DNA from 4 places in the Pseudogracilibacillus amylolyticus genome. Region 1 is predicted to be linked to each of the others. Evidence: riboswitches for the same ligand, from Rfam matches in the RefSeq annotation. Region 1 holds a riboswitch; each other region holds the start of a gene.

Region 1 (8,207 bases):
TAGAATTATATGGCTGTGCGAATATTACAACAGCACTAATTGACCCTGAAGATCTCGCTAGAATTAAAGCAGGTGATACAGAGGCGGCTAAACAGGTAGGCGAAAGTATTGACTGGACGATTCAACATAAAAATATTTTTGAAGGACAATACATAATGGATCTTGAGGGGACACTTTTAGCTGTTGATGAAAATATGTTGGAACAAGGTTTTAATTCGGGTGATGCTTTTTATATTAGTGATGAAGATTTGGAGCAGCTTCAAATAACAAAAGCACCTGTTTACTCAGAAGTGTATGAGTTTGGTGGGATGAAACGTTTAACAGGGTATGCACCTATTTTTGAAGATCATGATCCGGATAAAGATATCATCGCTATTAGTGCAATTGATTTTGAATCTAGTATCTTGCATTCTCGTACATGGGATATGATTAAAGGGAGTTTTTTTAACCGCAATTATTCCTATTTTATTAGCTGGTGTAGCGACAATTTTTCTTATTAAAAAAACAACACAGCCTCTTCATTCAATTGCAAATTTTGCAAATCGTGTTGCTGAAGGTGATTTGACAGTTGAGAAGTTATCGATAAAAAATAAAGATGAGATTGGTCAACTGTCCAACGATTTAAATAAAATGGCAGATAATCTGAAGGCGATTATCGGAGATCTGTCGTTAAGTTCGACGCAAGTAGCCGCTACTTCAGAAGAATTGTCCGCTAGTGCAGAAGAAGTTTCTGTTACAGCAGAACAAAATTTACATTCCATCCATCATGTAAGGTCGGGATCAGAAGAACAGGTAGGTATTGTACATAATGCGAACCAAATTTTGACGATAATTTCTAATAACACAGAAGGTATGAATAACAAATCTAAGGATTTACATATAGCTTCTGAAAATGCTACTGAAAAAGCTGGGTACGGCGAAAAAATGATTCTTGAATCTATTAAACAAATGGAAACTATTAATTTAAGCTCTGTCCAAATGTCTGACTCGATGGGAAAACTGAGCGATAAATCTGACGAAATTAGTGATATTGTTAGTATTATTACGAAAATTTCAGAGCAGACAAACTTGCTTGCACTAAATGCTTCTATTGAAGCTGCACATGCCGGGGAAAGTGGAAAAGGCTTTGCGGTAGTAGCAAATGAAATACGAAATTTAGCGGAGCAATCGGCTGAAGCGACTTTAAAAATCGGTGGCTTAATTCATGATATTCAAACCGATACGATAAATGCTGTAGAAGAAACAAGCGCAAGTATTGATTCTGTGAAAATAGGAACTGATATTATCCAGGATGCTGGAAAGGCTTTTCAAGACATTAAAACATCGATTAATGAAGTATCGACTGAAATAAATTTGATGAATAATGGAATTTCACAAATAACAAATGATGTGGAACAGATTGCTGAATTAATGAAAGAAATAGAATCAATTTCAACAGAAACAGCTAATAACACATCTGGAGTTGTATCACAATCAGAAGAACAAGTTGCTGCCATCGAAGAAGTTACCTTAGCAATGGAACAATTGTCAACGATGGCGGAGGATTTAAATAAACGAACACATCAATTTAAGGTTTAAAATTATTCAATAAAAAATAGATAACCATTAATTAAACAGGTTATCTATTTTTTACATATATTTTAATTTTTAAGTAGCATTCTTGGTTGTTTGTTAAATAAATAATAGATAATAATAATGCAAATAATCATCGCCGGAATCATGTACGAACAATTATAAATAAAGGAGTATAGCCAAGCTGGTTGGCCTTCAGGTACTGAGTCGGCAAAGAATATAAATCCTGCAAAGAAATGGGCAAGAAAACGTAATGAACCCCCGACAAGAATCCCTGCAATGATAAACTTCAATAACTCTTTTTTATTCTGTTGTTTCACAGCCTGTTGAACAGATTTTGCAAAAATTCCCGCAAATCCTAAGACAGTAAAAGCAAATCCATATTCAATTAATCCTTGCCAAAAATTAAGAATATACGCGTCTCCTACTGCAATCTGCAATATACCCCATAAGAACCCTGAAAGGATTCCGCCTTTTAGACCCCAACGAAAGGCGAGAATGAATACAGGAATCATTGCTAATGAAATAGAACCACCAGCTGGCCAAAGTTTAAATTTTAAAAAAGGAATAATATCTAAAAGCAATGCTAAAGCTGTCAGAATGGCAACTTCAATAAAAAATAAAGTACGGTTCGAGCTCATTAATTTAACACTCCCCCAAATTTTTAATACAAAAAAGCAATTCTACGGGGAGCTTGATGGTATCCGTTTAGATTGATTAATTTTTCCCATCAAAAAACCTACATCCCTACGCTAGTATTAACTAACAGGTTCGAAGGGTAAGAACGATTTGTTCACTCTCAGCCGAATGGCTCCCCCTGTAGACATTACAATTTCTGCTTTTTCATTTTCATTTCTTATTTTAGCTCATTTCAAATTGTTATTCAAACCAACTATTCAATAGTGACACTGTATAACGATCAACAAGTTAATTAATCTGTGATAAGATGTGAACAAATAACTATGAAATAATCATCATCAATAGTAAAGGGATGGAATATAAATGGAAAAAAGGATAAATATGTCCGGCGACGAACGTAGAAAATATATCATTGATTTGCTGAAGCAAAATGATAAACCACTAACTGGAAAGATGCTTGCGGAAAAAACAGGTGTAAGCAGGCAAGTAATCGTAACAGATATTGCTTTACTTAGAACGAGTGAAGAACCAATTATTGCGACTAGTCGAGGGTATTTATATTATCAACAGAAAGCTCAGAATGACACATTTCGCAAAGTGATTGTTTGTAAACATACACCTGAGGAAACGAAAAAAGAGCTTGAACTTATGGTAGACTGTGGTGTTACCGTTGTAGATGTGATTGTAGAACATCCTTTTTATGGCGAATTGATCGGCTCGCTTATGGTGAAAAGCAGGTATGAAGTAGAACAGTTTGTCCAGAGTTTTTCACAAAATAATGCTGCGCCACTATCAATTTTAACTGGAGGCATTCATTTACATACGATAGAGTCAGATTCACAAGAAAAAATTGATGCTGCTTGTAACGCCTTAAAAAAAGCAGGTATTTTAGTAACTGACAATATTTGATGCACGTGATACAAGAGGTGATTTGGTGAAAAGGTTAGTAGTTTCCATGATCGCTATAATCGTTAGTTTGATTGTGTTTTTTATTATGAGTCAAGATCCAATGATTACCTTAGAAGCGAATGTTGGAAATGATTTAAATAACCTGGTTTCAACAAATCCACAGCGAGAAAATATAACGAAAACGATGAAACAATTAGAGGGAGAAACTGAAGCTAGTATGGATAAAAATGAAGTCGATGACATTTCCAAAAAAATTAAAAAAATGACGTTGGATGAAAAAATTGGTCAGCTTATTATTGGTGGAATAACAGGTACAACTTTGACTGACCAAACAAAGAAATTGATTCATACGTATAAATTAGGTGGTTTTATTTTATTTTCAGCTAACTTAGAAGAACCGAATCAGTCATTAAACTTATTAAATGATTTAAAAATTGAAAATAAACAGAACAACATACCGCTTTTACTTAGTGTGGATCAAGAAGGTGGCACCGTTACAAGGCTACCAAATTTATACGATTTACAAACAAATGAAGAAATTGGGCTAAAAAACGATAAGGAGTTTGCTCGAAAAATAGGTGAAGTATTGGGAAGGCAAGTAAAAGCTTTTGGTTTTCAAGTAAATTTTGCCCCAGTAATAGATGTGAATAACAATCCAAATAATCGTGTAATTGGAGAGCGCTCATTTGGAAGTAATCCCGAGCTGGTAGGAGAACTCGGGGTTGAAACGATGCAAGGGATGCAAGCAGAACAAGTAATTCCTGTAATTAAACATTTTCCTGGTCATGGGGATACGCATATCGATTCTCACGAAGAATTGCCTGTAATAGATAAAAGTATGGAGGAATTAAAAGATGTTGAATTAGTTCCTTTTAAAGAGGCGATTGATGCAGGTGCAGATGTAGTGATGACAGCTCATATAATGCTCCCGCAAATAGGAGACGCTCCAGCGACACTTTCAAATGAAATAATTACTGGCATTCTAAGGGAAGAATTTCATTTTGATGGTGTCGTCATAACGGATGATGTAACGATGGATGCTATTTTAAATGATTATGAGATTGGAGAAGCAGCAGTACATGCCATAAAGGCTGGGGTAGACATTGTTTTAGTAGCCCATCAATATGAGAACGTAACAGCTGTTTTTGAACAGATAAAAGCAGCTGTTCTAGCTGGTGAAATAACAGAAAGTCGCTTAGAAGAAAGCGTAAAAAGAATTTTATTATTAAAAGAAGAATACGAAATAGAGGATAAAGTTATAGAAGAAATTAATGTAGATGTTTTAAACGAAGAAATTGTCGAATTATATGAGTAAAATAAATAAGATCTTCAAAAGAAAAAGGTAACGCAAGTCGTTCTCGTATGCCTTTTATTGAACGGAATTGACTGGAGGAAACCCGCGCATGCCCTTTATCAGATAGAATTCACTTGAAAGATAATACAAGGTGGTCTTGCGTTTCCTTTATTGAGCAGAACCCACTTGAAAGGTAACGCAAGACGCTTTCACGTGCCCTTGTGCGCCTCGATTGGATCTAAGAAGAACGCAAGAAACAATTTTACGACGAACTTAACACTAATGATAATTGAGTTACAGCCCCATAATATGGTATCCAGAATCGACATGGATTACTTCGCCAGTAATTCCACGTGCAAGATCACTTAATAAAAACATCGTTGCATCTCCTACCTGCTCTTGATCGATATTTCTTCTAAGTGGAGCTTTTTCTTCAATAACAGAGTGGATTTCATTCAAACCAGATACCCCTTTAGCAGATAACGTACGTATCGGTCCCGCTGATACCGCATTTACACGGATATCATTCTTACCTACATCTTCGGCCAAATATCTAACGCTTGCTTCTAGAGATGCTTTAGCTACTCCCATAACGTTATAATTTTTTACAACTCTTTCCGCACCTAGATAAGATTGTGTTACAATGCTTCCACCTTCAGTCATTAATTTTCTTGCTTCGTTTGCAACTGCTACTAAGGAGTAGGCACTTATTTCTTGCGCAAGTAAGAATCCTTCTCTAGATGTTTCCGCATATTCACCTTGTAACTCTTCACGATTTGCAAATGCAACTGAATGGACAAGACCGTGAATCGTTCCTACTTTCTCTTTAATTTCTTGAAAAGCCTCTTTAATACTTTCATCACTAGCTACATCACAAGAAACTAATAGTTTGGCTTCGATATTATTTTCAACTAATAACTTTTGCAGTTTTTGATAAGAACGTTCTTGTCTATTTGTAAAAATAAGGTTTGCTCCTTCGCGGTGAAGGGATTTTGCAATGCCCCATGCAATACTTCGTTGATTTGCGACTCCCATTACGACAATATTTTTTCCGTTTAATAGCCCTGACATTAATGACACCTCCAAAATATGTACTTTCTTTATTATAACGATTTCACAAATTGTTGCATACTACAACCATTTTCATTTTTATAATAAAAAAGTTTAACAAAACTCTTTACAAAAAAATAAAGCTTGTATATAATGAAATCTGTTGGCTTTTGAGCTGCTTACTTTTGGCCCGTTGGTCAAGTGGTTAAGACACCGCCCTTTCACGGCGGTAACACGGGTTCGAATCCCGTACGGGTCATTACCTAATGCCGGCCTAGCTCAATTGGTAGAGCAACTGACTTGTAATCAGTAGGTTGGGGGTTCAAGTCCTCTGGCCGGCATTTTTAATTGTTAGGAATAATTTTCTCCTAGACTGTAAATTATATGGAGGGGTAGCGAAGTGGCTAAACGCGGCGGACTGTAAATCCGCTCCCATCGGGTTCGGCAGTTCGAATCTGCCCCCCTCCATTTATATATAGATAAATTTGATTGGGCTATAGCCAAGCGGTAAGGCAACGGATTTTGGTTCCGTCACTCCTAGGTTCGAATCCTAGTAGCCCAGCTATATTTATAATATTTAATATGAAATTAGACGAAGATAAACAAGGGAGTGTAATAAACAACCTTGTTTATTTGCATTTTTGTTAAGTTTTTCACATAATAGAATCAATTAAATGAATAAAAGTAAATAAACAAGCAATTTATAGATGGTTTTTGGTATAATTATATAGTAGATTACGTTTATGATGTAATAAATATTTTTTATACAATATAATCGCATTATTGATAACACTTTCTAAGGGTGAATTGGATGGAAATATCTTCTAGAGTTCCTGGCTTTTATAAAATGTCGATTGAAGAGAGAAAGCAATATATTATTGATCTATACGATCTTTCTGAAGAAGATGCGATACAATTTCTAGATCAAGTTTCCTTACCAGAGAAAACTGCGGATAAGATGATAGAAAATGTCGTTGGAACTTTTTCACTTCCTCTCGGTTTGGGCTTGAATTTCTTGGTAGATGGAAAAGATTATATTATTCCAATGGCTGTGGAAGAACCTTCTATCGTAGCATCTGCAAGTTATATTGCTAAAATAGTACGAGAAGCTGGTGGCTTCAAAACGGAAGCGACTGAGCGAATTATGATAGGACAAATTCAGGTTGTTGGCTGCCCTGACTTCGACAAAGCAAAACGAGCAATCTTGGCTGAAAAAGAAACACTGATTAAAGCTGCGAATGATGCCTATCCGAGTCTTGTCGCAAGAGGGGGAGGGGCTGAGGATCTAGAGGTACGTATTATTAATGAAAGTGGCTCAAAATATAACCAAATGTTAATTGTTCATCTGTATGTTAATACATGTGATGCTATGGGAGCTAATATCATTAATACGATGGCGGAATCCCTGGCACCGGTTGTAGAACATTTGACGGATGGAAAAGTATATTTACGAATTTTGTCAAATTATGCGGATCGATGCTTAGCAAAAGCAACTTGTACGATCCCGCCAGAATTGCTTGCTTCTGACGGTTTTACTGGTGAAGAGGTACGTGATGGTGTTGTTCATGCATATGAATTTGCTGCTTCAGATCCTTATCGCGCCGTTACGCATAATAAGGGAATAATGAACGGTATAGATCCAGTTATTATAGCTACGGGAAATGACTGGCGAGCTGTCGAGGCAGGAGCTCATGCTTACGCTTCTCGTTATGGCCAGTATTCTTCAATGACTACGTGGTCGACAGATGAAGCAGGAAATTTAGTAGGCGAGTTGGAACTGCCAATGTCACTTGGGATTGTAGGTGGCGCAAGTCGAGTACACCCTATGGCAAAGTTAGCTTATAAAATTTTACGTATAGATTCTGCAAAAGAATTAGCGCGAGTGATAGTTTCTGTAGGTTTAGCTCAAAACCTAGGGGCACTAAAAGCACTTGTTACAGATGGTATTCAAAAAGGACATATGGCTCTTCATTCCAGATCTGTAGCGATGGCAGCAGGTGCTTCGGGAGACTTAGTTGATATTATTGCTGAAAAGTTAGTTGAGTCGAAAGAAATTCGTGTTGGTTACGCAAAAAAATTAATGGAAGAGTATGCAAAATGAGTGTAGAAAAAATTACAATACCAGAAAAAATTGCTACTGGTGTAGCACATAGTAAATTAATCTTGGTAGGGGAGCACGCTGTTGTTCATGGACAACCAGCTATCGCGATTCCATTTCCATTAATTGGAGTAGAATCGATTGTTGAGCGTGTTATTGGCACTGTGTATCTTGATAGTTCACTTTATCAAGGGCCGGTAGAGTCAGCACCCAAATCTTTAGCTGGTATCGTTAGTACGATAAAGCAAACCTTAAAAATTTTAAAAATTCCTTACCGTGATTTATTGATTCGAATTAAGTCCTCTATTCCTCCAGGTAAAGGGCTTGGTTCGAGTGCATCTGTAGCGATTGCAATTGTAAAATCGTTATTTATGTACTCGAATGAACAATATACAAAAGAACAGTTATTACAACTAGCTAATATTTCTGAGAAGTTTGCTCATGGGGCTCCGAGCGGGATTGACCCATTGACGATTACTTCACATAGTCCTATTTGGTATAAGAAGGAAGAGCCTATCGATTATATTATACCAAGTGGAGAGTTTTATTTTGTCGTCGCTGATACAGGTCGTATGGCGGATACAAAATCGGCAGTTAGTACGGTAAGGAATTTAATTAAACAGACACCCCAAAAGGTTTACGGTA
Region 2 (8,207 bases), on a different contig from region 1:
ATTCGTTTAAAAAGAAAAGCGAGCAAAAAGCGTAGTTTTAAATCTGCTTTCATTAATCGAAGAAAAAATACGTAAAGAATTAAACTTCTTTACGTATTTCTTCTTTAAGGTGTTATTTATTTTTATTCGTATATTGACGCATATGCTCTTTGATTCCAGTGAGACAGATAGGCGCTGGATCGTTCGTCGTATCTAAGTCTACGCTTGAACCATCAGTAGGTAGTGATTCTTCAAAAATCTCTTCGTATTTAGAAACGGACAATTCCGTACGGTTATTAAGTAAATTCGTATGGTGATCTATCTTTAAGAAATCCCGATAGTTCGGTTGTAATATTCCAGAGAAAAATTCACCAACAGCTCCTGAACCGTAACTGAATAAGCCAATTCGTGACCCTGCCTCAAGCTCCTTTTGCTCTAAAAGCGACAATAAACTTAAATAAAGTGATGCTGTATAAATATTTCCAACTTTTCGGCTATACAATGTGCTTATCTGATAGTTTTCTTTTAAACGTTCTTGAACGTCCGCCGAACCTTCATCCAAAATCGTTCGTAACGCTTTTAATCCCATTTTTGTATAAGGTAAATGGTAGCAAATCGCTTCAAAATCCGCAATAGTTAAACCCGTTTTTTCCTTGTATTCATCCCAAACATGTCCAAAAAATTCCAAATATTGTTCATTAGAATACTTTCCATCGACAAACGCCACATCTGAATACGTTGGACGCCAAAAATCCATAATATCTTTTGTCAAATAAGCACTAGCATCATCAAGTACCATAATCCTTGGATCAGCGCTAATAATAAGCGCTACAGCGCCCGCTCCTTGTGTTACTTCTCCAGGTGTATTTATACCATACCGGGCAATGTCGGAAGCAAGAACGAGCACTTTACTTTCTGGATTTAATGCAATATGTCCTTTGGCAAGCTGGATCGCTGCAGTCGCTCCATAACAAGCCTGCTTCAACTCAATCGTACGAGCATTTGGTTTGAGCCCTAGTAATTGATGTACATATACCCCAGCAGATTTTGAATGGTCGATCCCTGATTCTGTTCCAAACATGACAAAATCTATTTTTTCCCGCGCTTCATCATCTAAAATTTGCAGCGCCGCATTTGCTGCCAGTGTCACAGGATCCTGTGTAATTGGAGCGACAGCCATTTCATCCTGCCCGATTCCTATCGTAAATTTTTCTGGTTCTACATTTCTTGCCACAGCTAGTTTATTCATATCCACATAATACTGTGGTGTATAAAAACCAATTTTATCAATTCCAATCTTCAATTCTCTTTCTCCTTTTCTAACTTTCTCGTATTGATAGTATGTGAATAATTTCACGTATATACCTATATATAGTTATTTTCTCATATCATATTAAGAAAGAAAAGAATTATTAATAAAAAGTTGGATTTGAACGATTACTCTCTGTCAGCTTAATTATATTAAACTACTAAATGGATTTTATTTCCTGATGGATCTGCAGTTATGACAATATCCTTGTTCTTCTCAACACTCGCCCCCATTTCCTGCAAATTCCTAACAACTTCATCCCGTGCCGCCTCATCTTCGAGCACGAGCGTCATCCAGTTTAACCCAGCACTATCTTCTTTTGGCGCCGGTGCACCTTCCCCGTTCCAAACATTTAAACCAAAATGATGGTGATAATCATTTGTCGACATAAAAAGTGCTCCCGGATAACGAGTAACGACCTTAAATCCGAGCCCTTTTTCATAAAATGCCTCAGTTTCTGCCAAATTTTTTACATGCAGATAGACGTGTCCCATAATCGTACTCTCCGGAAGTCCATTCCAATCACCAGCTTCCGCCAATAACCCTTCCCCATCAAGTGGATCTGTCGTCATTTTCACTTCCTCATTTGACCACTTCCACTCATCAGCAGGCCGGTCCCGGTAAATTTCAATTCCATTTCCGTCCGGATCATCAATATAAATCGCTTCACTCACCTGATGGTCTGCTGCACCTAATCGATATTCCTTTTCCAATAAATGCTTTAAAAAACTTCCTAAATCAGTCCGACTCGGAAGAAGAAGTGCGAAATGATACAATCCTGTTGTTCGCTTTTCTTTTGGCAGTACTCTGTCCGGCTCTTCCAAAATAACTAAAGGCGTCTTTCCATCTACAGTTAAAATCACTTCCCTGCCCTTTTGTGATAGGATCTTAAAGCCAACTATATCTTGATAAAATTGAAGTGACCGCTCTATATCCGTTACACGCAAACATACCTGTTTAACAAAGCGACTCGGCTTTTTGTGAAATTTCTTCATAAAAATTCGCTCCCTCTCATTACTTACTAATAGTATATAGGTAACTTTTAATTAGTGCTTACATTTTGCTTTGCGAAATACGTTAGGGAGAAACAGAAGAATATCCTAAAAGCATTTTTATTATGCTGAAATAGAAACGATTCATACAAAATGATCAGCATTTTTTATATTTTACATAAAATCAATTGCAATAGATGAATTGTGCGAGTAAAATATTGGTAATGATATTACAGGAGGACTTATTATTGTGTTTCGGTTTATTTCGTGGCTTTTTATTGTTGTAGGTGCTTCCTTACTTTTATACGGTGGATATCAATTATGGGATTCTCATGTGAGTGAAGGCAAACGGTTAGAAGAAGCAAAGTCTATCATTAACGATGATATTTATGAAGAAAATACAGAAGATATAAGTAAGTATTATGAAGATATAAAAACAGGAGACACGATCGGTTTATTTTATATTCCAAGACTTGACCGTGAAATTCCGATAATTGAAGGAACAGATGAAGATGAACTAGCCCAAGGAGTCGGCCATTACAAAGATACCGGCTTTCCCGGTGAAAATAGACAAATTTTATTATCAGGACATCGCGACACCGTATTTCGTCAGTTTGGAGAACTAGAACACGGGGATGAGCTGCATATTAAAATGGAACATGGAACTTTTATCTATGTCATTCATGATCATGAAATTGTGGACGCTGATGACCGGACCGTCATCGATCCAAGTCGTGAAGATGAATATTTAACTGTATCAACATGTTACCCATTTTCATTTATCGGTAGTGCACCAGATAGATATGTTGTGTACGCATATCCGAAAGCGACAGAATAATCCCATAAAATATTAGGGAATTTTTTCAATCCTACATAAAAACTCATCGCAATTTTTGCGATGAGTTTTTCGTTATGATCCTTGTTTAAATTCGTGCACCCATACTTCTAAGTTCGGATTCCATACAGAACCATCATGAATGGACGTAATCGCCTGTTTATATTCTTCCAAACTTGCATATCCTTCTTGTTTGGCGTTTTCTTCGGTTACTTCTCCTAACTTTTGCTTGTACACATTTTCCAGCATAAAAATTTCGCCATCTACTTCCCATGTGTCTCCAATATTTCCAAAGCGATTACTTCTTCGAACGGCAGTTTTCTCGCCTTTTTTCATTTTTTCAATATCTTCAAGTCTTGTCACTAAGCTCGTAAGTTCATATTTATATTCCATTACGATGCCCTCCTATACTGTCTCTTCCATTATACAGAGAAATCAATAATTTGCCTATTCAATTCCCCACAACTCTTAAAAAGTCAATTTCCATTCAAATTATCTCCCTAAAAGTGTGATTTAAATCACACTATCCTAACAAGATCACTATTATCATAGATACTATGAGATATATACTCACACAATGTAGGAGTGATTAATATGGTAGAGACAGTAGAAACATACGATGGATGGTATTCCTTACATGATTTTAGAACGATTGATTGGGAAAAATGGCAAGCAGCTACTGATACGGACCGTGAAAAAGCATTACATGAATTTCATACCTTACTTGATAATTGGCAAAAAACGGAGGACAATAAAGAAGGCAGTCATCAGCTGTTTTCAATCGTTGGTCAAAAAGCGGACATTATGTTTATGTTTCTAAGACCAGAAATGAAAGATTTAAATGAACTGGAAAACGCGTTTAACAAAACAGCAATTGCTCATTATATGAAACCCGCTTATTCCTTTGTATCGATTATTGAAAAAAGTTCTTATACTAAACCTGAAATCGATCCTTATAAAAATCCGGAAATGTTGAAAAAACTATATCCGACGATTCCAGATTCAGAATATGTCTGCTTTTATCCGATGAGTAAATTACGTGGAGAAACAAATAACTGGTTTACATTAGAAAAAGAAGCACGCGGCAAAATGATGTTCGACCATATTAAAACAGCCAAACCATTTACGGAAGAAATAAAACGGATTATCACTGGATCAATTGGACTCGACGACTATGAATGGGGAGTCACCTTATTCTGTGATGATCCACTTCAATTTAAAAAACTAATTTACGATACCCGTTTTGATGAAGTAAGTGCAAAATACGGTATTTTTGGATCGTTCTATATTGGAAATTTACTTCCAGCAAATAAAATAGATCGCTATTTTTCAGTTTAAGAAATGAAAAAGTAACCGCATGTTGGTTGTGGTTACTTTTCTTATTATGATTAATCCAGTTCTTTTACATTATGTAATGCTTCTTTTAATTTTCCTAATTCATCTAAGCTAAACGTAATACCTTTTCCCATTTTCGTATGATCTTCTGACCAATCACGAATATCGTATTTTGGCTCCCTACCGTTCCAACTAACCAAATTTAATTCTTTCTTCCAACCCTTCGATCCTTCAGATAATACGGCGACGGTTTCGATAATTTCAAAGTTAAATGCGGACATTCGATTTTCTCTCCTTAATCATGACAAATTAATGCGACATTATGCATAAGGTGCACGCCACTAAGCATTTTTTTGAGTGACTACGCATCTTTTCGAGCCACTAAGCATCTTTTTTAGCCACTACGCATCTTTTCGAGCGACTCTGCATGATGGTCTGACCACTCGGCATCTTTGTAGGTGACTCTACATTAAAAATCCAATTTATAAAAATAATTATATCATCACTTAAAGGAAAAATACTCATTTATCTAAAAAAAACAAGCATGGATTCATCCACGCTTAAAAGTTTAATGAAATATTTATTTTTCCTTCCGTTCCTGTTCAATTTTTGTCGCCGCTTCTACATCCGATTCATCCGCGATTTCAGTCTGAAACCTTGTAGGAATGGGTGCTGGACGATCTGGTTCATGAACTCTATCCATCATATAAATATGGAAAACAGCCTCAGCAGCTGCTGCAATATATGCTGCAGCAAATGCCGGTAATAAAATGGAAGCCGTTCCTTCCACAACCAAGTTTCCTAAAACTAAATAAAGAACGAAATACGCAGCAAAATCCGCAACTGCTGCCACTGCTTTATTGATCCTTGGTAAAATAAACAGATCGCCAATATAAATAATTCCCGCCACCACTAACGTCATCAAAAGCAGGCGTCCAATTGTAGCATTAAAAAATATACCAAATATTGAAAACGTAATAACCCCAACACCAATAAATTTTATGACAAACGCCTTTAATTGTTCCATAAAATACCAAACACCTCTTTTTATCTCTTAGTATTTGGTAAAATATAATTTTTATACTATGGTAGAGATAGAAGTTTTAAAGGAGCGTTTTTATGATCGAGGTATATACAGATGGAGCATCAAACGGAAACCCTGGGATCAGCGGTGCAGGAGTTTATATCAAAGCTTATGGAAAACAATACGAATATTCGATTCCTCTTAAAGAAATGTCCAACCATGAAGCAGAATTCCATGCTGTAAATAAAGCATTAGAAATTTGTCTGGAAAAATTCCCCGATGAAATTTTATCCTTTCAATCAGATTCGCAAATAGTTGTCACAGCGATTGAAAAAAGGTTTGCCAAAAATCCGATTTTCAAGCAATTATTAGATGAGATTATGGAAAAAGCAAATCATTTTCCACACTTTTTTATTAAATGGATTCCAGGCAAACAAAATTTTCATGCCGATCAATTAGCAAAAAAAGCAATTCAAATACAGCAAAAATAGCTGGAACTATTGCTCATTGGTTCCAGCCATTACTTTAAAAATAAAGGAAGATTTTGCTGTATAAATTAAACTAAAAATCATGACTAATATCCCTATAGCCGCAAAAATAAACTTAAGTTCTCTGACCTCACTAATTCCCGCAACAAAAAGTGATATGAAGCCGACAAACCAAAGCCATAAGAATATCGGATTCGTTTTAATCTCAATCCTTGCATTTTGATTAACTTCGAATTCCTTACTAGCACTAAAACCCTGTTTCGCCCTAAGTTTAATACTGTTTTTGTCTGTCTGAATCAAATATTCCTCACTATTTTCTAATTTTTTTACCAGTTCACCATCAACTAGTAAAGAAATTTTCATTGCCGCACCCATGAATCCTGTTTTTCGTTTTACCTTTACTTCCAAACAAGTTCCCCCTTTGCTATTTATTAATTAGAGTATACCATTTTTGCTAATTATTATAGATCTTCCGAACGGGAAAGCCCACTGTCTTTTACTAATAAAACCACTTCTCTAAATGAACGAGCATTTCGAGACTGATAAGAAACATGGTAAGGAACTTGACTTATCCGAAATCTCTGATAGCATTAGTTTCAAATTAATAATTATTTTTCTACTAGGGGCGCCGGTATGGCTGAGATAAATGTAAATTTAGCACCCTTAGAACCTGATCTGGTTAAGACCAGCGGAGGGAAGTAGAATTCGCAAAATAATTGCGCTATTTTTTAGTGCATTAATTTTGAGAGTAGCTTCCTTCTACTAGTCTTTTAGAAAAAAAAGATTAGAGGAGGATTTTTTTATGAAGTTTACAGATCAATTGAAAGAAGCAACGAAGGAAAGTTGGGAGCAAAGTTTAAACCACCCTTTTGTCCAAGGGATTGTGAAGGGAGATTTACCGTTTGAGACTTTTAAGTTTTATATTTTACAAGATATTTATTACTTAAAACATTACGGTAAAGTGCACGCTATCGCTGCAAGCCAAGCAGATGATTTTCAACTTACAGCAAAACTTGCAGATAAAGCCCGTTATACAGCTGAAGCTGAGCTAACGGTACATAATGAGCATGCAGAAATTTTAAATATTACAGACAAAGATATTAAAAATTTCAAACCAGCTCCAACTGCATATGCGTACACATCGCATTTGTATCGGGCGACAATGACTGGTAGCTTAGCACACTCTGTAGCGGCGATGTTGCCATGTTACTGGCTCTATGCAGACATTGGGAAAAAGAATGAGAACGCAAATCCGGAACCAGAAATTTATCGAAACTGGATTAATATGTATGCTGGTGACAGATTCCAAAATTCGACCAATGAAATGATTGATTTGCTTAATACGCTCGTGGAAGATATGAGTGAAGATGAAAAAGAAAAAGTGAAAGAACAATTTGTCCTTGCAAAAGAATACGAGCTCCACTTCTGGGAAATGTCCTACACAAAAGAAACATGGCTGTCGAATAAAAAACATTCATTGAGCTAATTCGAACCGGAATAGCGCAAGTGTATGAAAGACAGTCGCTATACTTCTTAATTTATTTTTCCAGGAGGATCTTTAATGAAACGTTTTGTAACGACGATGTTAATTGCATTACTGAGTTTTATTCTTGTTGCTTGTAGCAGTGAAAAAACGGAAAAACAAAATGAACAAGTAAAATCAGACATAGGAGGTAAAAAAGTTTCCCTTTTCCTTGATTGGACACCAAATACGAATCATACCGGAATTTATGTTGCAAAGGAAAAAGGATTTTATGAAGAACTTGGACTAGATGTAGAAGTTTTACTTCCAGGTGAAGTGAGTGCAGAACAATTGGTAGCAACGAACAAAGGAGAGTTCGGTATTAGTTTCCAAACCGAAGTAACGCAAGCACGTGCACAGGATTTACCTGTTGTATCCATTGCAGCAATCATCCAGCATGACACAAGTGGATACGCTTCTCCAATTGACAAAGGCATCGAATCTCCGAAAGATTTTGCTGGAAATGTATATGGTGCTTACGGTTCCTTACTGGAAGAATCAATGATTGATCTTGTCATGTCACGTGACGGAGCAGATAAAAAAGATGTAGATATTGTGCAACTTGGTAATTCTGACTTTTTCATTGCAACACAAAAAGATATTGACTTTGTTAGCATCTTCTATGCGTGGACAGGAATTGAAGCGGAAATAAGGGATGTTGAGCTCAACTTCATTCAAAAGACTGATTATGCAGATGAACTTGATACGTATTCACCTGTAATT
Region 3 (6,314 bases), on a different contig from region 1:
TTAACTTTTTTCATCATACCTTTTCAGAAGATGTAGGAAATCTTCTTTTTGATATGGAATATAAAGAAGAAAATATTAATTTATTGTCACCTGATAATACGTCTGATGGGTGGCTAAAAAAGAAATGGAAAATTATTGATGGTAAACGTGTCTTGATTAAAGGTGGTAGTGGTGCAACGCAACAAGAGCCATATAATGAAGTGTTCGCAAGTAAAATTTGTGAGCGATTAGGTATACAGCACATACCTTATACATTGATGGTTCAAGAAAATTATCCATATAGTATATGTGAAAATTTTATAAATCCTGATACAGAATTAATTAGTGCATGGTATGTTATGCAAACAGAAAAAAAGCAAAATCATGTTTCTGTTTACCAACATTATTTAAACTGTTGTGAGCGATTAGGTATTCCTAACATGGTAGATTTTCTTGATAGAATGATTGTATTGGATTATCTTATAGTAAATGAAGATAGACATCAAAATAATTTTGGAGTCATTAGACATGCTGAAACATTAGAGTTCATTGGCGCTAGTCCTATTTTTGATAGTGGAACTTCTTTATGGCACTCTAAACCATTATCATTAATTGGTGTTAATCAAAAAGTGAATTGTAAACCTTTCAAAAATAATCATGAGGATCAAATAAAATTAGTTCAATCTTTTGATTGGTTTGAACCATCTTCTTTGCGCGATATGGAAAGTGAATTTTATGATATAACAACGGATTCTTTGTTCATTGATGATAATAGAAGGGATCAGATTTGTTTAGCTTTTCGTAATCGAGTAGATATGCTATTAGAGTTTGTAAATAAGCGGTCAAAAGAAAAATACTTCATTGGCTTAGACATCCCAAATGATGTGAAAAAAGATGTAAAGTATAGTGGAGATTCTCAACCGCCAAGAAAGAAGAAATTTCGTGATCTTGAACGGTAATCGAATGCCAATCAAAAAGGAAGATGAGCTTAGAGAGGATTTCATCGAGAAGTTATTGAATGAATAAAACGGACTTATAAACATACCTATGGTAATCTCGCAAATCAACTATTTAACTGTTTTATTTATTTCAGGTCACTATATTTACGTTTTCAGAATAAAAACATTGATAAGTCAACGTTTGAGATCATAGAAAATCATTTTTTGATGGGTGTTTATCAAAACTGCCGAAACTTCGCTTAGATTCAACATAAACACGTTTTACTTCTAGTAAGCGCTTCTTTCTTTTCTTTTTTTGACTTTTTTCGAACGCTTACGCCAATGATAAAACCACTTTTCGTAACACCTAATACTTGGCACATCTTAAAATATTTCCTACCTATATTGAAAATTTTTTAAATTAGCTTTACAATATCTTATATAATAGATAGTATTAACATCAAGAAATAAGTTCACATGGTTTGAGACATATACATGCGACAATCTTGATCAACTTATATCACTTGCTGATATGGTCGACTGATTAGGTAATACACTTGAAATGATTTATCGAGTGTATGCCCATTCGTTCCAAAAAATCTAACAAAAAACAGTCCGTGCCTTTAGTGAAAGCGTATCATTTGGGGTTGAATAATAAATAGTCATCTTTAAACATTGTTATATCAACTGTTTGAAGTGACTCATAGATATTTTTATTACTAGGAGTGCTTGTGAAACAAGCTGAGATCGAAGTGTGACTTCGGGATTCTTATAACCTGATCTAGTTAAAACTAGCGAAGGGAAGTGATGTATTGCTATTTTAGACTTGCTATTAGCAAACCACTTTCCTGTACATATTCAGAAAAGTGGTTTTTTTGGCGGATAGGAAAGTATAAAACTTTCCTACTGCATAAGTGCAACTAAGGCACCCGCCATTAAAGGCTTGGCCAATGCCAAGTTTTCTAAATTATAAGTTAGTTAGGAATTAAAGGAGGTCAAATGAAGGGCTTACATATAATTTCAACTGGAAAACAATCAACTGATGAATTTGTAAAAAAGGTTAAAGCAGTTCATGCAAAGATAGACTTTATTCATATACGTGAGAGGAATTGGACTGCCAAGGATCACATTACTGTTATAAAGAAACTTATTGCGGCTGGAATAGACCCTAAAAAAATTATTATTAATGATCGAGTTGATATTGCCGTAATAGGGCGTGCAGGTGGGGTACAGCTAACGTCTCACAGCCTAGATGTGCGTGATGTTAAAAAGTACTTCCCTTCTTTACAAATAGGTTGTTCTGTCCATAGTGTAGAGGAAGCGTTAGAGAAGGAAGAGCAAGGAGCGGATTATTTAATTTATGGTCATATTTTTGAGACAAATTCAAAAATCGGACTAGCTCCACGTGGACTAAAAGGTTTAAACAAAATTACTAGCCGTGTCAAAATTCCTGTCATCGCGATAGGCGGGATTACACCAAATAATCTCTCTACTGTTTTACAAGAGGGAGCAAGCGGCGTTGCAGTTTTGTCAGGGATATTGCTTGCAGAAAATTGTACAATTGCTGCCGTTAAATATCGGGAGAAATTAGCTGAAATGAGGTGAAATGAATGAAATTACATATCAATGGTTCCGTAGTAGAAATACCTGGAACGATCAAAACGATTTCAGAATTAATTAATCATTTTGATTTTAGTACTCCTGTCATTATTGTCGAGCATAACAATGTTATTTTACAAAATGGGGAACATGAAACCACTAAAATAAATGATGGAGATAAAATTGAATTTGTTCAGTTTGTTGGTGGAGGTTGATTTTGCCAGATGTATATAAAAAATAAATGGAGGGAAAAAAGATGTTAAAAATAGGAGATTACGAGTTTACATCAAGATTATTTCTTGGAACAGGTAAATTTTCAGATTTTGATATACAAAAAGAAGCGGTACTTGCATCAGAGACAGAAGTGTTAACATTTGCAGTAAGAAGGATGAATATTTTTGAGCCTAGTCAACCAAATTTTTTAGAAAAGATAGATTTAGATAAATATAAATTTTTACCAAATACCGCCGGAGCAAAAACTGCGGAAGAAGCGGTTAGAATTGCGAAATTAGCACAAGCTTCGGGGATTTGTCATATGGTAAAGGTTGAAATTATCGGCTGTGATAAAACATTGCTGCCTGATCCTGTTGAAACATTGAAGGCGTCAGAACAACTTTTAAATGAAGGGTTTACCGTTTTAACCTATACATCAGATGATGTTGTACTTGCTAGAAGGTTGGAAGAGTTAGGAGTACACGCTGTGATGCCGGGCGCCTCACCAATTGGTTCTGGGCAAGGGATCATTAATCCATTAAATTTGAGTTTCATTATTGAACAAGCTGCTATTCCCGTTATTGTTGATGCTGGGATAGGTTCCCCGAAAGATGCTGTTTATGCAATGGAGTTAGGGGCGGATGCAGTGCTGTTAAATACAGCTGTTTCCGGGGCAAAAGATCCGGTTAAAATGGCAAAAGCGATGAAGTTAGCAATAGAGGCAGGGAAGCTGGGCCATGAAGCTGGTAGAATTCCGATGAAAAGAACGGCGACAGCAAGCAGCCCTTTAGAAGGGATTAGCTTATAATGATGGACCGTTACTCTAGACAAATTTTGTTTTCTCCTATTGGGGAAGAGGGGCAGCAAAAATTAGCAAAAAAGCATGTGTTAATAGTAGGGATCGGGACACTTGGTACCCAAAGTTCTGAAATGCTAACAAGAGCGGGAATTGGAAAACTAACCATTGTTGACCGTGATTATATCGAATGGAGTAATTTACAAAGACAACAATTGTATACGGAGGAAGACGCAAAAAATCGTACACCAAAAGCAGTGGCTGCAAAAGAAAGGTTGCAGGCGATTAATTCAGAGGTTGAAATAGATGCAAGAATTATGGACGTAACACCGATTGAATTAGAAGAACTCGTAGAAGGCGTAGACTTAATTTTAGATGCAACCGATAATTTTGATATTCGGATGATGGTAAATGATATTTCACAAAAACATCAAATACCGTGGATTTATGGCTCTTGTGTAGGGAGTTATGGAATGAGTTTTACGATCATTCCAAATGAAACACCATGCCTTCATTGTCTAATGGAAACAGTCCCCGTTGGCGGACCGACTTGTGATACTGCAGGTATTATCCACCCAGCCGCAAGTCAAGTTGTTGTGCACCAAACGACGGAAGCGTTAAAAATATTGACCGATAATTATGATGCTTTAAGAAAAAAAATAATTTCTTTTGATGTTTGGACAAATCAAATTGTCCAAATGAATGTTTCATCAATGAAGAAAGTGGATTGTGCCTCTTGTGGTGAGGAAGCTACATACCCATTTTTACAATTTGATGAGCAGACAAAAACTGCTGTTTTATGTGGACGGTCATCTGTGCAAATTAGACCGCCAAAAGTGCAGCAACGTAATTTGAAGCAACTAGCTCAACAGTTGGAAAAAACAGGCGGAAAAGTGGAAGCGAATGCTTTTCTTTTATCTTTTACAATCGACGATGAAAGAATGGTTGTTTTTGAAGACGGAAGAGCACTAGTTCACGGAACGAATGATGTTGAAAAAGCAAAGACATTGTATCATCGTTATTTGAGTTAACTAAGGGATGTGAAATTGTGCAATCCATAGCAGGCGCTCGGAATTTTATTGAATTATATAAACAAATGATTCGCATTCGTTATTTTGAAAAAGAAGTGGAACGGAATATGAAAAAAGGACTGTTTCATGGTACAACACACCTTTGTATTGGGCAAGAAGCTACAGCGGTTGGGGTTTGTTCTATGTTACAAGCAGGCGATAAAATTACAAGTACCCATCGAGGCCATGGACATTCCATTGCCATGGGCGCAGATATAAATAAAATGATGGCAGAAATATTCGGAAAAGAAACTGGCTACTGTAAGGGGAAAGGCGGATCGATGCATATTTCCGATGTGGAGGCTGGTAATTTGGGCTCTAACGGAATTGTCGGTGGCAGTATTCCGATTGCTGTTGGCTCTGCACTAACAGCACAGTTAGAGGGGAAGAATGAGGTAACCGTTTGTTTTTTTGGAGACGGCGCCACAAACGAGGGAAGTTTTCATGAAGCTTTAAATCTTGCATCTATCTGGAAACTGCCGGTTGTTTTTGTTTGTGAAAATAATGAATACGGGATGTCCAGTCCGATTAAAAAAATGACCAATATTAATGATTTGTCGATACGAGCTGAAGCATATGGTTTTCCTGGTGTAACAATCGATGGCAATAATCTTTTAGATGTAATGAAAGAAGCAGAAAAAGCGATGCAACGAGCCAGAAATAGGGAAGGACCGACACTTATTGAAGCGAAAACATATCGATTTAGCGGACACTCAAAAAGCGATAAACAACTTTATCGTTCAGCTGAAGAAGTGAAGGAGCGGAGAAAAAAAGATCCCATTATGCGATTTGAACAGATTCTTATTCAAACTTGTGAAATAGTAGAAAAGGATATGTTAAAAATTAAACAAGACATTCAAAAAGAAGTAGAGGATGCAACTATTTTTGCTTTAGAAAGTAAAGAACCAAGTATGGAAGAGCTTTTTACAGACGTTTATGCATAAAAAGTATGAGCTCATGCTTAAGGGGATGATTGGATGCGTGAGTTAACCTATCTGGAAGCAGTCAGGGAAGCATTAGCACAGATAATGAGACAAGATAAAAAAGTGTTTTTACTAGGTGAGGACATTGGAGAGTATGGGGGAGCTTTTGGAGTTACAAAAGGTCTATTAGAGGAGTTTGGTGAGGAGCGCGTCCGAGATACACCAATTAGTGAACTCGGTATTACTGGTGTTGCAGTTGGGGCAGCATTAACAGGAATGCGACCAGTCGTAGACATTCAGTTCTCAGACTTTTTGACATTAGCACTAGACCAAATTGTCAACCAAGCTGCAAAAATTCGTTATATGTATGGCGGAAGGGGAAGTGTTCCACTCGTTGTCCGTACACCAAGTGGTTCTGGAACGGGTGCTGCAGCTCAACATTCCCAAAGCTTAGAAGCATGGCTGACACATATACCCGGGCTTAAAGTGATCCAGCCATCTTCAGCTTACGATGCGAAAGGGTTACTTATCTCGGCAATAGAGGATCCTAATCCGGTCATTTTTTATGAACATAAATTATTGTATAAAAAGAAAGCCGAAGTTCCGATTTCACCGTACACGATTCCCCTTGGAAAAGCAGATATAAAAAAGAGTGGAGATGACTTGACGATCGTAGCTACCGGAATCATGGTTGAACGATCTTTGGAAGCGGCACAAATTTTAGAAAAAGAGCAAGTATCAGTCGAAATAATTGATCCACGGACATTAGTGCCTTTAGATGAACAGTCTATATTAG
Region 4 (8,207 bases), on a different contig from region 1:
CCATGAACTCTTCTTCCAATTTTTATCAATATCTAAGTGCGAGAAAGAGTTTTTCTTTTTCCATGTGAAAATTCAGATGTTCATCGCCGGTAAGCTAACAGTCGGTTCCAACACAGTAAATGTATTATTAACTGTATTCAAGTTGGCTCTCGCTCCGATTGGTATTGCTGCTTTATAGTAACCATGTCCAGTAGTAACATTAGTCATTAATGGTTTACCTAAAGGAGCAATCACTCCATTGATAAGGTCAGCATAAGATGTATTATATGCACTCGGACAATTCGTGCACTCCCCCATTACAATACCAACACAATCATCAAATTTTCCTGCTAATTTTAACATGTTTAAGTATCTGTAAATCGTATTCGTCGGTTCATGGGTATCCTCTAGAAATAGTATTTTTCCTTCTGTATCAATTTCATATGGGGTTCCAAGCGAACTGATCAGTGATGTTAAATTTCCACCCACAATTGTTCCAGTTACATTGCCAGGAATAACACTCGTTTGTGGTATACCTTGGGGATTTTCTATTACTCTAGAAGGCAATACTACTGAGGTTGCTGAAAAGAACTGATTATAATTATATGCCGGTGTGCTAGGTCGAAAATCGAGTAATAGTAAACTGTGAAAAGTGATTAAGTTCGACATTTGTGTAAGCGTATTTAACAGAGTCGTAATATCACTATATCCTGAGATAATTTTAGGGTTATTTCTAATTACATCATAGTCTAAAAAAGGAAGGATTCCGTCTACTCCAACTCCTCCTCTTGTTGGCAGAATCATTTTCACGGTATTATTTTCAAACATATTCATTAAATCTGCTGCACGTTCTTCCGGTGACCCAGCTAAAAAGCCTGTCGCAGCATAAACATTTTTTCCTAAAACTACATTAAATCCAAAGTTCTCTAATGTTTGAATACCTCGATTGATTACCATTGGACCAAGTGGACTTCCCAATGTCACGATTCCAATCGTATCCCTTTGTTCTAAAATAGACGGTCTCACTGCCATTTTTGCCACCTACCACTTTTGTTTTTATGCTACATTAGCCTATTCAAGTTGATTTAATTGCGTGACACTTGCTGATAATAGCTTACGAAACCACGATCCACCTATAAATTTACTTTTACTAACCATAGATATCTAAATAGTAGATATCTCTTAACAGTGCTAACAATTATTGCCTTATGCTATAATATAAGTTAGACTATATGCAAAATTCATTTAATTTTATAATTATTTATTTCTATTTGAGGAGGGAACTTTTTGAAACAAGTATATTCTTCAATTGATGAAGCTGTTCGTGATGTACATGATGGGGCAACAATAATGGTTGGAGGCTTCGGTCTTTGCGGAATTCCTGAAAATGCAATTCATGCATTAGTTAAAACTGGTGTAAAAGATTTAACCGTTATTTCTAATAACTGTGGGGTAGATGATTTTGGGCTCGGCTTACTATTAAAAAATCAACAAATTAAAAAAATGATCGGCTCCTATGTTGGTGAAAACAAAGAATTTGAACGCCAAGTTATAGAAGGAATCATTGAAGTCGAATTAACCCCTCAAGGAACGCTCGCTGAAAAAATTCGTGCTGGAGGTGCCGGAATTCCTGCTTTTTATACACCGGCTGGGGTTGGTACACAGATTGCTGAAGGTAAAGAAACTCGAACATTTAACGGAAAAGAGTATGTTCTTGAAGAAGCTTTAACTGCTGACTTTAGTTTTGTAAGAGCGTTAAAAGGCGACAAAATGGGGAACTTAATTTATAACAAAACAGCAAGAAACTTTAATCCAATTATTGCGGCGGCAGGAAAAGTAACAATCGCTGAAGTGGAGGAGCTTGTAGAAGTCGGTGAACTTGACCCTAACTATATTCATACCCCAAGCATTTATGTGCAACGAATTATTCAGGGTGATCAGGAAAAACGGATTGAAAGACGAACAGTTGCCACGGCAAATAATTAAGTGAGGAGTGAAAACATGAGTAAAGCAAAAGTTCGTGAAAAAATCGCCCGTCGAGCGGAGAAGGAAATTAAGGACGGATACTATGTGAATTTAGGGATTGGTATGCCGACTCTAGTTGCCAATTATATTTCGGATAATAAACATGTCGTGCTTCAGTCAGAAAACGGCCTTCTTGGAATTGGTCCTTATCCAACTGAAGAAGAAATTGATGCAGACTTAATAAATGCTGGCAAAGAAACGGTGACCATGATCGATGGAGCTGCATTATTTGATAATGCTGAAAGTTTTGCGATGATACGTGGTGGTCATATTAACCTCGCCATTTTAGGTGGAATGGAAGTTTCCGAAACTGGTGATTTAGCAAACTGGATGATTCCAGGAAAAATGATTAAAGGTATGGGTGGTGCAATGGACCTTGTTCACGGTGCCCAACAAATCATTGTTATTATGGAGCATGTTACCCGTGACGGTGAACCGAAAATTTTAAAAGAGTGTACCCTGCCACTCACAGGTAAAGGTGTCGTAAATAAAATTATTACGGATCGAGCTGTCATAGAAGTTACAGAAAATGGTCTCGTCTTACTTGAAGTTGCAGATGGATTTACAGTAGAGGATGTCGTAAATTCTACAGAAGCAGAACTAACCGTTAGTGAAAAATTACTTGAAAAAGCATATTAAATCTAAAAAATCCCATTCGCCAAAAAGATGAGTGGGATTTTTTATGTTTGCGTGTACGCGACTCTGCATGTTGAACATGCCACTTTGCATCTTTACTGCGACTCTGCATGTTGGATGAGTCACTCTGCATCTTTTTCGGCGACTCTGCATATCGAACGAGCCACTCCGCATCTTTTACGACGACTCTGCATATCGAACGAGTCACTCCGCATCTTTTACGACGACTCTGCATATCGAACGAGTCACTCTGCATCTTTTTCGGCGACTCTGCATATCGAACGAGCCACTCCGCATCTTTTACGACGACTCTGCATTGCGGATAAGCCACTCTGCATCTTTTACGGCGACTCTGCATATCGAACGAGTCACTCCGCATCTTTTTCAGCCACTAAGCATGTTTTCTAGCCGCCCATAATTGCATGAATTAAAACACAAGTATAGCCCGATATGACAATAAAAATGATTTCTGCTATAATGGCTTTGGAGTGAATAATTTCATATGTACACTACTAGGGGTGCCCAAATATGCGGGCTGAGAAGAAATGCAGATTATTTCTAACTCTTGTGAACCTGATCTAGTTTATACTAGCGGAGGGAAGTAGTAAATTGTTAATGTTTAAGTTTAGTTAACTACAAACCAGGTTCCGTGTTGAATCTGGTTTTTTACTATTTTATAAGCTAACACCCCTTTCGAATTGGTTTAAGAGGAGGAGGTCAATGAATCAAACAAGATTACTAACGACGATGGCGCTATTAGTAGCTATTGGAACGCTGGGATCTCAATTGATTTGGTTTCCCGCTGGTGTTGCGAAAGCTTATCCGGTCCAACATGCAGTGAACGTTTTGGCTGCGGTAATGCTAGGCCCTGGGCCAGCTGTTACAATTGCTTTTGTGATTGGACTACTTAGAAATATGTTAGGACTAGGATCATTACTTGCGTTCCCGGGTGGAATGATTGGTGCGTTTTTAGGCGGTTACCTTTACAAAAAGTTTGGAAAAAAATACTTTGCCGCACTAGGTGAAGTTGTCGGAACAGGAATTATTGGTGCGTTATTCTCCGTTCCATTTGCAAAAATTTTAATGGGAACGTCTTTTGGTGCCTTATTTTTCATTCCCCCTTTCTTAGTAAGCAGTATTACAGGTGCTGGAATTGCTTTATTTATCGTTTCTCGCGTTAAATATGAAAATTTTATTCAATTAAAAAATGAGCAAAAATTATAAAAGGAGTTGCTTAACATGAAAGAAGTAGCTTGTTCTTTAACAATTGCAGGGACTGATCCATCAGGGGGTGCTGGAATTCAAGCTGATTTAAAAACTTTTCAAGAATTACAAAGTTACGGCATGTCTGTCATTACGTCAGTAGTTGCGCAAAATACAACCGGGGTTCAAAGTATTCATCATCTTCCTTTACAGATGATTGAAGATCAGTTAGAATCTGTTTTTTCTGATATGCCAGTACATGCATTTAAAACAGGAATGATTGCCAATATTGAGATGATGGAAATTATTCAAGCAAAAGTTAAAGACAAGGATATCCCTTTTGTTATTGATCCTGTTATGGTTGCAACGAGTGGGGATGCATTAATAAATGAGGATGCAAGAGTTTACTTACGAGACCAATTAGTGCCACTTTGTAAAGTAATTACACCTAATATACCTGAAGCGGAATTTTTAACCGGTGAAAAAATCACTTCAACTGAAGCGATGCAAGATGCTGCTAAAAAAATTGTTCATGAATATGGTGCGGGCGCTGCGCTTGTAAAAGGCGGACATCTTGTCGGGGATGCGGTTGATTTTTTATATAATGGAAAAGAAATGTATACATTTACAGAAAAACGCATTGATACAGTAAATACCCATGGTACAGGATGCACGTACTCCGCTGCAATCACTGCTTATCTAAGTCATGGTCTTTCATTGATTGAAGCAGTTGAAAAAAGTAAACACTATGTGACCGAAGCAATTAAACAATCGTTTGATTTAGGTAAAGGAAACGGACCAACAAATCATTTTGCAGTGAGAAAGGAAACCATTAAACTATGAAGGCAATCGACCAAGTAAGAAAAGCACAGCCGTTAATTCATCATTTAACGAATCAAGTTGTCATGAACTTTACTGCAAACGGACTGCTGGCTTTCGGCGGCTCTCCAATCATGGCAAAAGAACCGGCGGAAGCACGTGATATGGCGAGCATTGCCAACGGTGTACTCATTAACATCGGGACAATTGTAGAAAAAGAACTTGAAGCAATGATAATCGCTGGACAAACTGCAAATGAAAGAGGGATTCCAGTCGTCCTTGACCCTGTTGGTGTTGCCGCTTCTAATTTTAGAAAACAAGCAATTCGGACATTGTTTGAAAACATTTCTTTTACTGCTGTTAAGGGCAATGCCGGTGAGATGGCGCATTTAGTTGGAGTCGCTTGGGAAACAAAAGGTGTAGAATCCATTGATGATGATATTTCAAAATTGGAAAAAATTGCTCAACTAGCTGCGGAGAAATATAATACTTTAGCTGTTGTGACTGGTGAAATTGATATTATTTGTTATAACGGAAAAGTTAAAGCAAACAGAACTGGACATGAGTATTTAACTAGAATTACAGGTGCAGGATGCCTCCTTGGCTCCATTCTCACCGCTTGTTTAACAACCGAAACAGAAAAAATAGATGCCGCTTATGAAGCAGTTCATTTTTACGGTGCAGCTGCAGAAAATGCTGCTATAAGAAACGAGGTTAACGGAACAGGTACCTTCCTCCCTGCCTTTATCGATGAACTTGGAAAATAAGGAGCAAATAAGATGACACAGCAAAATTATTTACGAAAATACTTTATAATGGGTAGCCAGGATTGTGACCGCGATCCAGAAATTATCTTACAAGAAGCAATTGACGCCGGTATTACCGCTTTTCAATTTCGAGAAAAAGGAAAAGGATCGCTTAACGATGAAGCAAAAATAGATCTTGGGAAAAAATTACGTGCGCTTTGTCGTAACCACAATATTCCATTTTTCATTAACGATGATGTGGAGCTTGCAACAACACTTGACGTTGATGGGATTCATGTCGGCCAAGATGATGAAAAAATCGCTAACTTACGAAGCGAATTTCCAAATCTACTTATTGGCTTATCTGTTTCTAATGAAGCAGAGTTAAAAAGAAGCCCGATTCATTTAGTCGATTACGTTGGAGCAGGCCCGATATTTGGAACAACTTCAAAAGACGATGCTAAAGCTGCTGTCGGTACTGATTGGATAAAATTTTTACGAAACAAGCACCGCTATCTTCCTATTGTTGGCATCGGCGGGATTAATACATCGAATGCCCAGCAAGTGATAGAAGCAGGAGCAGACGGGGTTGCTGTTATTTCGGCGATTACGAAGTCAGAAAATATTTATACTACTGTAAGCTCGCTTTGATAAAATAATTATCCAGTCCGTTTAGCGGATTGTGAAAAGGCCAATAAAATATTTATGCTGCTTAGAGCTACAACAATTAAAAATAAATAAAATATGATGGAATCGCCTGCTGGATAAATACCATCACCTAGATAACCCATTATGACGACATTTAGTCCAGAAACTAAAATTGCAGTAATGGAAAAAAGCCCGACTATCAATGTATTGGCCCCCATTTTACGTTTCAAGAGACTTATTAATAAAAATAATATGATCACAGAACTCAAAATGAAAATAATTAAAATTATTCTCATATATAAATAAATTTCTAAACCTTCCAATTTCATAATCTCCTTAATATGATAAAGCCTAAATCGATATGAGATTTAGGCTTTTTATGTTATTAGTAAATTAATATGAACTGCTACCCTTTGCCCCTGTTACGATAGCAATTCCTGCACTCGCACCAATTCTATTCGCACCCGCTTCTATCATCGCTTTAGCAGTTTCGAGGTCACGCACCCCACCCGATGCTTTTACTCCCATTTTAGGACCGACAGTCTGGCACATCAAGCGTATATCTTCTACTGTTGCCTGCCCCGGTCCAAACCCAGTAGAAGTTTTTACAAAATCTGCACCCGCTTCTTTTGCTAGTAAACAAGCATGCTCTTTTTCGTCGTCCGTTAAAAAGCCCGTCTCAATGATTACTTTGACAACAGCTTGGCCAGCAGCAGCATAAACAACTTGTTTAATATCGTGATAAACTGTCGTCTCATCTTTTGACTTTAAGGCACCGATATTTATAACCATATCGACTTCCGTTGCACCAGAAGCAATGGCGTCCCGAGTTTCAGCAACCTTGGCAAAGGTACTCGTCGCCCCTAATGGAAACCCAATCACCGTAGTTACCCCTACATTCGTACCCATTAATGCTTTTGCAGCGGTACGTACCCACGATGGATGAATACAAACTGTTGCAAACTCATATTGTTTTGCTTCTTCACAAAGTTTTACGATGTCCTCTTTTGTCGCCTCCGGTTTTAAAAGTGTATGATCAATCATACTTGCTATACGTTTTTCTACCATTTATGTCTCCCTTTCTTTCATCGATTAAAAAAAGTCGGTTAGAAATGTTTGTTTTTGCGGAATCATTTTCTCTAATTGTTCGATTGCCGAGACCTTCCCATCAATTAAATGATGTGCCAATAACTCTTGTGGGCGTTTGAATCCTAGACAAATCGATGTGAATTGCTGAATCGTACAGTTGATATCGCCACTTCTTAAGCCTTTTACTTTCGTTACTACTGTTTTCCCAGACTGTGTCCGAATGTGATAGCAGGCACTATTTTCAGGAAAAGATTCATCTTCAATCAAAATGTGAACGGAACCTTCTGCCTCTGTAAATGGGTAATCTTTTAAAAAATTATCCACATCGACAATCCGAGCCATCGCAAAGGTTTCTTTCTCTTGTTTAAAAAATGGATTTTTTAATTTATAAGGCAGTAAATCATTTTCAGGAACGATCATTTTCACTTCTTTAGCCATGGAATCATGATTTCCAATAAATTCATAAAGCAAATGCATCCCATTTAACGACGTATAAGCCATTTCTATCACAGTAAATACTTCATCTCTCACTTTATAGATGATATATCCCTCTGGATGACCTGTCTCGTGATAAGCCACTCTAATCTGTGCCACTTCATCTGTAAGTACGCGCTGTTCCCACCATTTTTCATTCCGTTTAAGCATGCCATTATACTGTTTTGCGTACTTCTTGTAGATTGAATCAAGTAATGAGATATCATCTGTTCTTCGTATATAGCCATTTCCATTCCAATCTTCTTTTAATATTCTAAGTGGGATTGTATAACGTTGATTCATAAATGATAATTCCCATCCGTACTTTCTATAAAACCCAACATGAAAAGGATCTAAGATAGAAATCGTTTGTCCAGCTTGCTTCATTTCTTTTAAGGCCTTTAACAATAACTTTTTTGCAATCCCCTGTCTGCGAAATTCTGGCCATGTCGCGACAGAAGCAATCCCTCCCATTTGGTAGACTGCCCCATTGATATACATTTCAAGTGGGATAATATGCAGTTTCCCCGCTAAAGCCCCATCTACCATATACCCTAAAATTGAGTGACGCTCGACTTCCTCTATTTT

The links. Region 1 has a riboswitch for thiamine pyrophosphate ahead of thiT (energy-coupled thiamine transporter ThiT). Riboswitches for the same ligand answer to the same signal wherever they lie in the genome.
Region 2: another riboswitch for thiamine pyrophosphate. It lies ahead of tenA (thiaminase II); the one in region 1 lies ahead of thiT (energy-coupled thiamine transporter ThiT).
Region 3: another riboswitch for thiamine pyrophosphate. It lies ahead of tenI (thiazole tautomerase TenI); the one in region 1 lies ahead of thiT (energy-coupled thiamine transporter ThiT).
Region 4: another riboswitch for thiamine pyrophosphate. It lies ahead of thiW (energy coupling factor transporter S component ThiW); the one in region 1 lies ahead of thiT (energy-coupled thiamine transporter ThiT).

What each region holds. Positions count from the first base shown of each region.
Region 1 is NZ_JBPPZG010000094.1:4,002-12,208, forward strand. Features, by position in the region: gene ACPYKA_RS11490 (hypothetical protein) at 1-500, shown strand, start outside; gene ACPYKA_RS11495 (methyl-accepting chemotaxis protein) at 526-1,578, shown strand; gene thiT (energy-coupled thiamine transporter ThiT) at 1,641-2,213, opposite strand; TPP riboswitch at 2,300-2,400, opposite strand; gene ACPYKA_RS11505 (3H domain-containing protein) at 2,575-3,120, shown strand; gene nagZ (beta-N-acetylhexosaminidase) at 3,146-4,435, shown strand; gene fabI (enoyl-ACP reductase FabI) at 4,709-5,485, opposite strand; tRNA gene ACPYKA_RS11520 (tRNA-Glu) at 5,652-5,723, shown strand; tRNA gene ACPYKA_RS11525 (tRNA-Thr) at 5,733-5,805, shown strand; tRNA gene ACPYKA_RS11530 (tRNA-Tyr) at 5,851-5,932, shown strand; tRNA gene ACPYKA_RS11535 (tRNA-Gln) at 5,955-6,026, shown strand; gene ACPYKA_RS11540 (hydroxymethylglutaryl-CoA reductase, degradative) at 6,276-7,565, shown strand; gene mvk (mevalonate kinase) at 7,562-8,207, shown strand, end outside.
Region 2 is NZ_JBPPZG010000079.1:3,853-12,059, reverse strand. Features, by position in the region: gene bioF (8-amino-7-oxononanoate synthase) at 1-35, shown strand, start outside; gene ACPYKA_RS10415 (hydroxymethylglutaryl-CoA synthase) at 113-1,282, opposite strand; gene ACPYKA_RS10410 (VOC family protein) at 1,441-2,283, opposite strand; gene ACPYKA_RS10405 (class D sortase) at 2,531-3,118, shown strand; gene ACPYKA_RS10400 (ASCH domain-containing protein) at 3,191-3,508, opposite strand; gene hemQ (hydrogen peroxide-dependent heme synthase) at 3,710-4,453, shown strand; gene ACPYKA_RS10390 (YdbC family protein) at 4,504-4,731, opposite strand; gene ACPYKA_RS10385 (DUF2512 family protein) at 5,031-5,477, opposite strand; gene ACPYKA_RS10380 (ribonuclease HI family protein) at 5,570-5,965, shown strand; gene ACPYKA_RS10375 (hypothetical protein) at 5,972-6,370, opposite strand; TPP riboswitch at 6,574-6,676, shown strand; gene tenA (thiaminase II) at 6,765-7,448, shown strand; gene ACPYKA_RS10365 (ABC transporter substrate-binding protein) at 7,524-8,207, shown strand, end outside.
Region 3 is NZ_JBPPZG010000197.1:398-6,711, forward strand. Features, by position in the region: gene ACPYKA_RS16950 (HipA domain-containing protein) at 1-938, shown strand, start outside; partial or broken gene ACPYKA_RS16955 (IS3 family transposase) at 1,162-1,303, opposite strand; TPP riboswitch at 1,629-1,737, shown strand; gene tenI (thiazole tautomerase TenI) at 1,917-2,522, shown strand; gene thiS (sulfur carrier protein ThiS) at 2,528-2,731, shown strand; gene ACPYKA_RS16970 (thiazole synthase) at 2,773-3,537, shown strand; gene ACPYKA_RS16975 (thiazole biosynthesis adenylyltransferase ThiF) at 3,537-4,556, shown strand; gene ACPYKA_RS16980 (thiamine pyrophosphate-dependent dehydrogenase E1 component subunit alpha) at 4,622-5,539, shown strand; gene ACPYKA_RS16985 (alpha-ketoacid dehydrogenase subunit beta) at 5,573-6,314, shown strand, end outside.
Region 4 is NZ_JBPPZG010000028.1:631-8,837, forward strand. Features, by position in the region: gene ACPYKA_RS05095 (S66 peptidase family protein) at 73-1,011, opposite strand; gene ACPYKA_RS05100 (CoA transferase subunit A) at 1,267-1,965, shown strand; gene ACPYKA_RS05105 (CoA transferase subunit B) at 1,981-2,643, shown strand; TPP riboswitch at 3,145-3,257, shown strand; gene thiW (energy coupling factor transporter S component ThiW) at 3,361-3,864, shown strand; gene thiD (bifunctional hydroxymethylpyrimidine kinase/phosphomethylpyrimidine kinase) at 3,880-4,686, shown strand; gene thiM (hydroxyethylthiazole kinase) at 4,683-5,429, shown strand; gene thiE (thiamine phosphate synthase) at 5,442-6,059, shown strand; gene ACPYKA_RS05130 (hypothetical protein) at 6,068-6,379, opposite strand; gene deoC (deoxyribose-phosphate aldolase) at 6,450-7,124, opposite strand; gene ACPYKA_RS05140 (GNAT family N-acetyltransferase) at 7,149-8,207, opposite strand, start outside.